DNA from 2 places in the Halioglobus maricola genome. Region 2 is predicted to be linked to the other one. Evidence: predicted binding sites of a transcription regulator. Region 2 holds the regulator's gene; the other holds the start of a gene.

Region 1 (4,503 bases), 1.1 Mb from region 2:
GAATTCGAGGATATGTTCGTTGAGCTTTTCGTAGTTCTCGGTGCGGGCGCTGATATCAATGCCCGCAAGAATGCGCGGCACCGGGGGGCGGTCGATATCCTTGATCAAGAGGACCGGGCAAAGGCATTCGCGAATCAGGGTCCAGTCTGAAGTCGAAGTCAGCATGCGCTGGCTGGTGGAGTGTTTAAAGGATGATTTGAACACCATGTCGGCGCGATTGCGGGAGGCCGCACGCACAGCGGCGTGATGCCAGTCCTTGTCCCATTCAACTTCACAACTCGTGTCTATACCGGCAGCAGCGATGGGGGCCATGCTTTGCTCGAGTACAGCCTGTTGCTCGGCCAGTTGGCGCTTCACTTCTTCGGACTCGCGGTCGGCCCCCGCGATGTTGCCGTGGATACAGGCAAACAAGTGCAGGCTGGCACCGATCTCACCGGCGATCGCCGCAGCGCGCACCAGAGCCGGTTGCTCTTCCCTGGTGGGGTCGTATACGACAAGAAACCTGTTCAATTCCATTGTGCTGCTGCTCTTTTGCACTGATATGGGGCCATTTTCTCGCAAACTATTAGAATTGGCACTCTAAATTTGTCGTGGCTTGGGCCGCTCAGGCGAAAATGCCGTGCATATACCAGGCCTGTTCCAGCCGATCGCGAAACACCCAGTAGTGCTGGCCCTGGTCGCCCCGGGCAATGTAATAATCGCGGCTCACCGGTTGCTGCCACCAGTTGTCTTCAATGCGTTCGGGGCCGTAGACAAGGTCCAACTCCCCTTGCCAATGCAGATGATTGCGGCGGCATGATAGCTGTTGTGGCTGCGCCATCAGCCAGAACGGGCGTTGCAAGCTGTTCGCACTGCCTCCGGCAGGCCGTTCACTGCAAGTATGCAGGGCGTGCTCTGGAAGGTGCTCGTCGCGGCAGCCTACCTGTTCCACCGCTTGCAGGCCCAGCCGGCTGCGCAGCCGATCCAGCAGGCTGGCCAGGGGTTCCTTTTGCTTGCGTGGGTTGAACAGGTCGATGTTCTCCAACTGGCCTCCGCGCAGCTCAACACACTCAAGGGCGATGCCTTCAACCCCGGTTGCCAATTCGAGCCGGTCCAGGTGGATGCGGGTGAGACTGAACCAGCTCTGCCAATCGCTGTGGCTACTGGTGCTGCGCACCCGCATTTTGCGCAGGGAGTGATCGATACCGATCAGCTGCCAGACAATCTCCGCCGTCTGCAACTGGGTGTTGCGCAGGAATTTGCACAGGGATTGCAGTAACAACTGGATGGCGGGCTGCAATTCATCGTTGGCTTTCACCTCGTAGCCAAACCAGTACTCGTCACTGAAGTTCGAGGGGGGCTGGTAATCCGGATGGATGTCCTCCTGTTGGCCCAATACTTGTCGCAGGAAGTGGATGAATGTTTTGCCGCAGCGCCGGCCTATGGCGGCCTGGGGCAAGGCCAGAATGTCGCCGAGGGTGTGCAGGCCTGCCCGGCGCAGAGAGTCCACCGGGCCGGTGTGCGCCTGCAGCAGCGTGAGGGGCAGGGCGGCCAGGCGCAGCTCCAGGGGTTGCTCGATGGCCAGTGCCTGTTCGTCTTCCGCGAAGGATAAAAGCCAGGCTGCCTTGGGGGTGGGGCCCAGAGCGAAGCAGGCGTTGAAGCCGCGAGCTGCCAGGCCGCTGCGGACCTCGTCCAGCAAGGGGGGCAGGCCACGGTACAGGGCGAGGCAGCTACCGATTTCCAGTTGCAGGCAGTCGCTTTGCCAACTGTGCAGGCTGGGTGAAATACTGTAAGCCCAGCAGCACAACTGTTGCAGGCAGCGCTCTTCCGCAGCAGTGTCGCGTTCCAGTAACTGCAGTGGCTCCTCGCCGAGCAGGGCGCGTACAGTGGCGGGCTTCATGCCCTCGCGGACGCCGGCCGCTGCAGCGCAGTCGTTGACCCGCAGTACGCGTTGCTTTTCCAGCACCACGACGGCTCGCTCCTCGGTGCGTTCGAGGCACTTGAGGGGTAGCAGGTGGAAGCGCAGGCATAGCCACAGGGTCATTGAATTCGATAAGTGCTGTACATATATACAGTATTTATCAGGAGGTGGATTTTGTCCACGTCAGGTGCAGGTACCTGTCGCCCAGGCGAGCAGGTGAGTGCCTAGCCTGCGGCTCCGGCGTTTTCCAGGAGGTAGGTGATAACAAACTTGATCACAAAGCCAAAGATACCCATGGCCAGGCCAATATAGAGGATGATCGTGCCAAACCTACCGGCGTTGCTGCGCTTGGCCAGGTCCCACACGATGAAAATCATAAACAGGATAAGGGCGCCGACCCCAAGGGTGACGCCGTATTCTGTCAGCCACTCGTCCACAACCTACTCCTGGGGCGACGTTCAGGGGGCGGCGATTATAGCAGCTTCCAGGTGGGTTTCAGCGCTCATTGAATTGGTGATCAGACAGGCGTCCTCGGCTTTCTGCAGCAGCCTGAGGGCTTTGGCTTCATCGGTCCCGGCGGGGACGGTGAGGGTCGCGTTTATGTTAATGGCGGTGAACTTGGTGATCCGCTCGACCCGGTCCAGAACACCATCGGCGTTGGCTTCCAGCGTGTTCCATTCCAGCTTTGAAGCGCGGGCGATGGCGCGGAAGGTGAGGATGAAACAGTCCGCTACCGAGGCCACCAGCAGGTGCTCTGGCGACCACTGGTCACCGGGTCCGCCAAATTCAGCCGGCGGAGCGGATACCAGTTGCGGCATATTGCCGCTGTCGATGGCGATATTACCGTCTGCTTCTGCCGCAGCGCTGACCTGGTAGTGGTGGGGGAAATCCTGCACGGTGTTTACTCCTGCTATGGGTTGGTTGAGCAGGATTGTAGCAGAGTGAAATCAGGTTCAGGCGAAGGAGAAGGCCGGCTGTTGTTGCGGGCTGTCCTGCCACACGGGCACTTCCCACAACTGGGGTTGCTCAGGAATATCTTCCGCCGGAGGCAGGGCCACATCAATATACTGATTGCCGCCGCGCTGTTTGAGGATGTGCACCTTGCGGTACTCACGCATCTGCAGGCGCAGGCCGGCGGGGGCGTGGTTACGCGCTGCACTGTGGGGGCGGAACAATACTGCCATGCTGTCGCTGTCGGCGGCTGCCAGTTGCAACTTGCGCAGCTCACCGTAGCTATACTCGTGAGCCCCCAGCCAGCTGAATACGGCGCTGCTGGTACTGCTTCGCAGAGCCTGCTCGGTTGCCCAGAGCAGGTCTTCGCGGCTCTTTGGATGTACCAGCAAGATCTGGTCGGTGTCGATGCCGCGGGCCTTGAGCAGGGGAGCGTAAGGAGTGAACGGAGGGGCGATGAATACCTGCCAGCGGCCCTCGGCACTGAGTTTTTCCATCGCCGGCAGGAACAGGCCCATGGAGCCCAGACCGCAGCCGTCACTCAGGACTTCCACGGTGTTGCCCAGAGGCCAGCCGCCGCCACGCAATTCGCTATTCAGGGTGTTGTAGCCGGTGCTCAGGGCTTCTACGTCCAGATGGCGGTCGCCATTGGCGGAAAGGGCGGCATAATTGCCGCGCCAGGTGTCGTTGCGATTGATAACTTGCTGCAGTGCCTGGTTCATATTGGGCCTCTCTTTCTCTTTGCTGTCTGCTGTATTCGCTAATCTACTGTATGTTTATACACTGTATGTATTCACAGTAGTTGTGCTGCAGGCAGAATGCAAGGCCCTGGGCAGGGGAATTAGTTGGCAAAAAGAGAGTGTGTCGTAAAAAACGACAGGTGGGTCTCAGGGCTTAATGGCCAGCCGCAGGACGAGGTTTTCCAGATTGTCCCAGGGTTTGCCGCTGGCAAAACCCTTGATCGAACCGTCGACAGTGGAGGCCTGCTCCAGCAGCGAGGTGAGGGAGACACTGCTGTGGCGAGATAGTGCCCCCTGCATGAGCGACATGCGGTTCTTCCACACGCGCAGCCCGCTCAGTACCTGCTGCGGCGACTGTCCTGCGTCCACCTGCTGGCGAGCTTGATACAGGGTGCGTATTTCCCGCAGCAAGGCCCATAGGGCCACGGCGGGCTCAGTGCCTTCACTGCGCAGGCCGTGGAGCATTTTGAGGCTGTCACTGGCGTTGCCCCTGAGCGCGTGGTCGGTCATGTCAAACAAGTTGTAGCGGGCGTTGTTGGACACTGACGCGGTGATGGTCTCAGCGCTGATGTGGCCGTCGGCGGCCAGAAGCTTGAGTTTTTCCACTTCCTGTACGGCGGCCAGCAGGTTGCCTTCGACCCGGTCACAGAGGAGCTGCAGGGCGTCGTTGTCGATGGTCATGCCGGCACCGCTGAAGCGTTGTTGCAGCCAGCGTGGCAGGTCGCGGGCCTCTACCGGCCAGATCTGCAGCGTGGCACCGGCCTTGTCGAGGGCTTTGTACCACTTGCTATTAGTCGATTGCTTGTCGATCTTGCCGGAGACAATGAGCAGAATATCCTCGCTGTCTGCGGCCATTTCCAGGTATTCACACAGGGCCTTGCTGCCGTCGGCGCCGGGCTTGCCGCTGGGCAA
Region 2 (4,503 bases):
AAACCCAATACCTGGACGGCGAAGTCTCCGAATACGACCTGGACGCCTGGCGAGAAATGCGCCTTGAAAGCGCCGAAGCCCCCGAAGACTGGCGCACAGCCTTCGAACTTGATGACGAAGACTTATTGGACCCGGACCTGCCCATGCACCCCGAGGATTGGAACAGCCCTATCAATGTGATCGAGCCCGACGCCATGTATGGCGTGGAGGATTTTTAGCCGCAACTGAAAAGTGCAAAGACTCCTTGCGGCCGCCAGTTCTGACAGCCTTCGGAGCATTGTGTGTATAACGCAGAGCTGCCGCAGATCTACCGCGGGGATCCAGCCCATCAGGGAACACCCGCATAGACTGATCAACATAGGGAAAAGCGCGCGCCATTTCCGCCCATATCTCACGAACAAGATTGCGAACCTCAGGCCATTGGGGCGCGTAACTGATGGCATTTTTCTTGTCCGGACTGTTGATCACGTTCACTCATTCCCCGCAATAGATTCCAAATTTCACTATCCATTACAAGGCGCAAGCCAAACAGGACCGATCGCGCCGCTATCATGTCTGTTCACGCCAAGGCCCTGTTTGCGACGCGACACCGAATCTGTATATAATCACAGTACCTGTATAAATAAACAGATAGGGCACACATGGAAAAGCTCACCAATCGGCAGCAACAGGTGCTGGATATTATCCGCGCACACATCAGCGACACAGGCTTCCCCCCTACTCGGGCCGACATAGCCCGCGAACTGGGTTTCAAGTCCGCCAACGCTGCCGAGGAACACCTCAAGGCACTGGCGCGCAAAGGCGCTATCGAAATCATTCCTGGCGCATCCAGAGGCATCAAGCTTCCCGACACCCAGGGCATCCCGATCGTCGGCCGCGTGGCTGCGGGCAACCCGGTTCTCGCCGAGGAAAATATCGAGGAATACTGCGACCTGCCCCCGCAGTTCTTCAAACCGGCCGCTGACTATTTCCTGCGAGTTACCGGTGACAGCATGATCGACATCGGTATCTTCGACGGCGACCTGCTCGCGGTGCATAGCACCCCGGTGGCGAACAACGGCGATATTGTCGTGGCTCGCATCGAAGATGAAGTCACGGTAAAAAGGCTTCAGCGCGGCGGTGACAAGCACCAGTTGGAGCTACTGCCAGAGAACCCGGATTTCGAACCGATTAAAGTAGATTTGCGCGAGCAGGCCTTTGCTATTGAAGGGCTCAGCGTGGGTGTATTGCGCCGGGGCAACTAAGCGCGAGGATAATCGACAGCGGGAGGGGCTTCGACAGGCCCCTTTCAGGGCTTGCAGGGGGCCGGCATCTTACCCCGGCGAATTTTAAATCGAGCCTGTCAGTGCAGGACGCGAGGTGCCTCTGGCTCAGCGTAAGCTTCGGCGTCTGCCTCTGCTTCATTCTGTTCCATAAGGTTGGACGCGGCCTGAATACCAGCCTGAATCATGGCCTTTGCCACTTCCAGTCCGTTATCCATCAGATACATGCGCGATTCGTCGGAGAACTGTATGGTCACCAGCGGAGCGGAGTCATCGTCAGCGCGTTGCAGAACGATTTCACCATCACCCAGATCGACAATCTCCAGTAAGGATGCAGACACTCAATAGACCTCTGTTGTTGAGAACATTTTGCGAACATGTCGCTAAAACTGCACCTCAATCATAACAGCAGGCCCCAGCACTCGATAGCACTTATTCTCATAATTGTTGTGACGCGGTGCTCAGTACTCGTCGAGAGAATCGCCCATACGATCAAACAATTGTTGCAAAAGATTTGCCCAGGTTTCGACCTGCTCAGGGCCGGACTCTACTGCGGACACGGCGAGGTTGTTCGGCGATAAAGCCTGCACTGGCATGGTGTCGGCAGCGAGCATCTCCCCTATCCAGCCGTCTTGTTCCAGGTGTTGAAACTCACGAAGTTCGCCAGCGATCGCCTTGCCCTCGGCTATCTCGGGCAGCTCAGCAAGGCTTTGCGGTGGTGAGGAAGGAAGCGCTCCCGGACGCGCTATCTCCAGGAGAAACCAGCCGTAGGCATTGGCCAGATGCGCCCGGGTAGCAGGAAGGTAAGCACTGGCCAGGGTTTTGCCCGCTACCGTTTCGGCAGCGAGGTCGCCGCGCCAGGCCTGGAGCAGAATCCGGGCCAGATACAGCGACTGGTTTGCCCGCCCCCGCGCAGAGCTCACTTCTTTTTAGCCCTGCTCTTACTCTGCTCGACGTCCCACTTACCACCGCGATAAAACGCTTTCCAGCCAGTGGCTTTACCGTCTTTCTCGGTCATCACGTACTGCTCTTTGGTCTTGCGGCTATAACGCACCTGGACACGATTGCCGTCGTCGTCTTCAGTGGGCGCAGAGAAGATGAACTTATATTTGGGATCGATCTCTGCCTTGTGCGGCAGCAGCTCGTCCACGAATGGTGCCCTGGTTTCACGATTGCGCGGGAAACCACTGGCGGCAAGAAACATACCGGCGGCGCCATCGCGGAGCACATAGGTGTCATCCACTTTCTCACAAGCCAGTTCCGGCATGGGTACCGGGTCCATTTTGGGTGGTGCAGGCTCGCCGCTGCGCAACAATTTACGCGTGTTTTTGCAATCCTCGTTAGTACAGCCGAAGTACTTGCCGAAGCGGCCATTCTTGAGCTGCATCTCGCTGCCACACTTGTCGCACTCAAGTGTCGGGCCTTCATAGCCCTTGATCTTGAACTTGCCGAACTCCACTTCGAAGCCATCGCAATCGGGGTTGTTGCCGCACACATGCAGCTTGCGGTCCTCGTCGATCAGGTAGCTGTCCATGGCCGCGTTACATTTCGCGCAGCGATGCCGTTCCAGCAATTGGCGAGATTCGGCCTCGTCGTCCGCATCTTCGCGAATGGCCTCGTCGCCAGACGTCAGGTTGATCGTATTCTTGCAGCGCTCCTTGGGGGGTAAGGCATAACCAGAACAACCGAGGAAGACACCAGTACTGGCAGTGCGGATCTGCATCGGCCGTGCGCACTTGCTGCACTCAATGTCAGTCATGGTGGGTTCGTTGGGCTGCATGCCTACCGGCTCGGGCTCGCCGGCCTTCTCCAGCAGCTCACTGAACTCGGCGTAAAACGCATCAAGCAGGTCACGCCAGTCGCGTTTTCCTTCCGCAACGTCGTCCAGCCGCTCTTCCATGCTCGCGGTAAAACCGTAGTCCAACAGTTCTGTAAAGCTCTTCTGCAGACGCTGGGTTACCACGTCGCCCATTTTCTCCGCGTAGAAGCGCTTGTTCTCCAGCCGGACATACCCGCGGTCCTGGATAGTGGAAATAATGGATGCGTAGGTAGAGGGGCGGCCAATGCCGCGCTTCTCAAGTTCACGCACCAGGCTCGCCTCGCCGTAGCGCGGCGTGGGTTTGGTGAAGTGCTGGGCCGGGTCGAGCTTCTTCAGGCCAAGATCATCCCCTTCCTTGAGGTCGGGCAACACGGTGTCGTCGCCCTTGCGCGCTGCCGGTGCCTGCACCCGGGTGTAGCCATCAAAGCGAATGATTCGGCCTTTGGCGGTCAACTCATAGTCGCCCGCTGCAGCGGTCACAGTGGTAGCCGTGTATTCCGCCGCGGGCATCTGGCCTGCCACAAACTGGCGCCAGATCAACTCGTACAAGCGCTCTGCATCGCGCTCCATACCCTTGAGGGCGGTTTGGGGCACGTTCACGTCTGAGGGACGAATCGCCTCGTGCGCCTCCTGGGCACCCTCTTTCGAGGAATACAGGTTGGGCGATTCAGGCAGATAGCTGGGCGGGAAATTGTCGCCGATGTAGCCACGACAGGCAGACACCGCTTCCGCACTCAGATTGGTAGAGTCGGTACGCATGTAGGTGATGTAGCCTGCTTCATAAAGGCGCTGGGCCAGCATCATGGTTTTCTTGACCGAAAAGCCCAGCCGCGTGCTCGCCGCCTGCTGCAGGGTCGAGGTAATGTAGGGCGCTGGAGGCTTGGAACGGGTAGGTTTGTCCTCGCGCTTGCTCACAGCGTAAGGCAGGTTCTCAAGTTCGGCGGCCGCAGCCATTGCCGTCGTCTCATCACCGGGGCGGAAATTCTCGCCCTTGTGCTTCTTGACCTGGAACCTCACCTCGGAGTCGCCGCCTGTGTCTAGATCGGCGTGAATTTCCCAGTATTCTTCCGGAACGAAGGCATGGATCTCACGCTCTCGCTCCACAATCAGACGCACAGCTACTGACTGCACGCGGCCGGCGGAAAGCCCGCGCGCCACTTTCGACCACAGCAGCGGCGACACCATGTAACCCACAACGCGGTCGAGGAAACGGCGCGCCTGCTGGGCATTGACCCGGTCAGTATCAAGTACTGCCGGCTCATGGAACGCTTCGGTAATCGCTTTTTTGGTGATCTCGTTGAACACAACACGCTGATAGCGGCTGTCGTCTCCACCAATCGCTTCCCGCAGGTGCCAGGCGATCGCCTCCCCCTCGCGGTCGAGGTCGGTCGCGAGGTAGATGGCATCTGAATCTTCGGCCAG

The links. Region 2 encodes LexA, which represses DNA repair genes until DNA is damaged. Its sites were predicted from a motif close to ACTGTNTNTANANACAGT; they were not measured.
Region 1: EY643_RS16085 (Y-family DNA polymerase) is a predicted target of LexA. The motif match lies at 2,038-2,055, and genes of this name have one in related genera.

Annotation. Positions count from the first base shown of each region.
Region 1 is NZ_CP036422.1:3,530,542-3,535,044, reverse strand. Features, by position in the region: gene EY643_RS16090 (universal stress protein) at 1-516, opposite strand, end outside; gene EY643_RS16085 (Y-family DNA polymerase) at 605-2,023, opposite strand; gene EY643_RS16080 (DUF2788 domain-containing protein) at 2,125-2,337, opposite strand; gene EY643_RS16075 (OsmC family protein) at 2,359-2,796, opposite strand; gene imuA (translesion DNA synthesis-associated protein ImuA) at 2,854-3,573, opposite strand; gene holA (DNA polymerase III subunit delta) at 3,739-4,503, opposite strand, start outside.
Region 2 is NZ_CP036422.1:2,423,920-2,428,422, forward strand. Features, by position in the region: gene EY643_RS11020 (DUF6763 family protein) at 1-218, shown strand, start outside; gene lexA (transcriptional repressor LexA) at 642-1,244, shown strand; gene EY643_RS11030 (hypothetical protein) at 1,343-1,603, opposite strand; gene EY643_RS11035 (DUF6586 family protein) at 1,724-2,185, opposite strand; gene topA (type I DNA topoisomerase) at 2,182-4,503, opposite strand, start outside.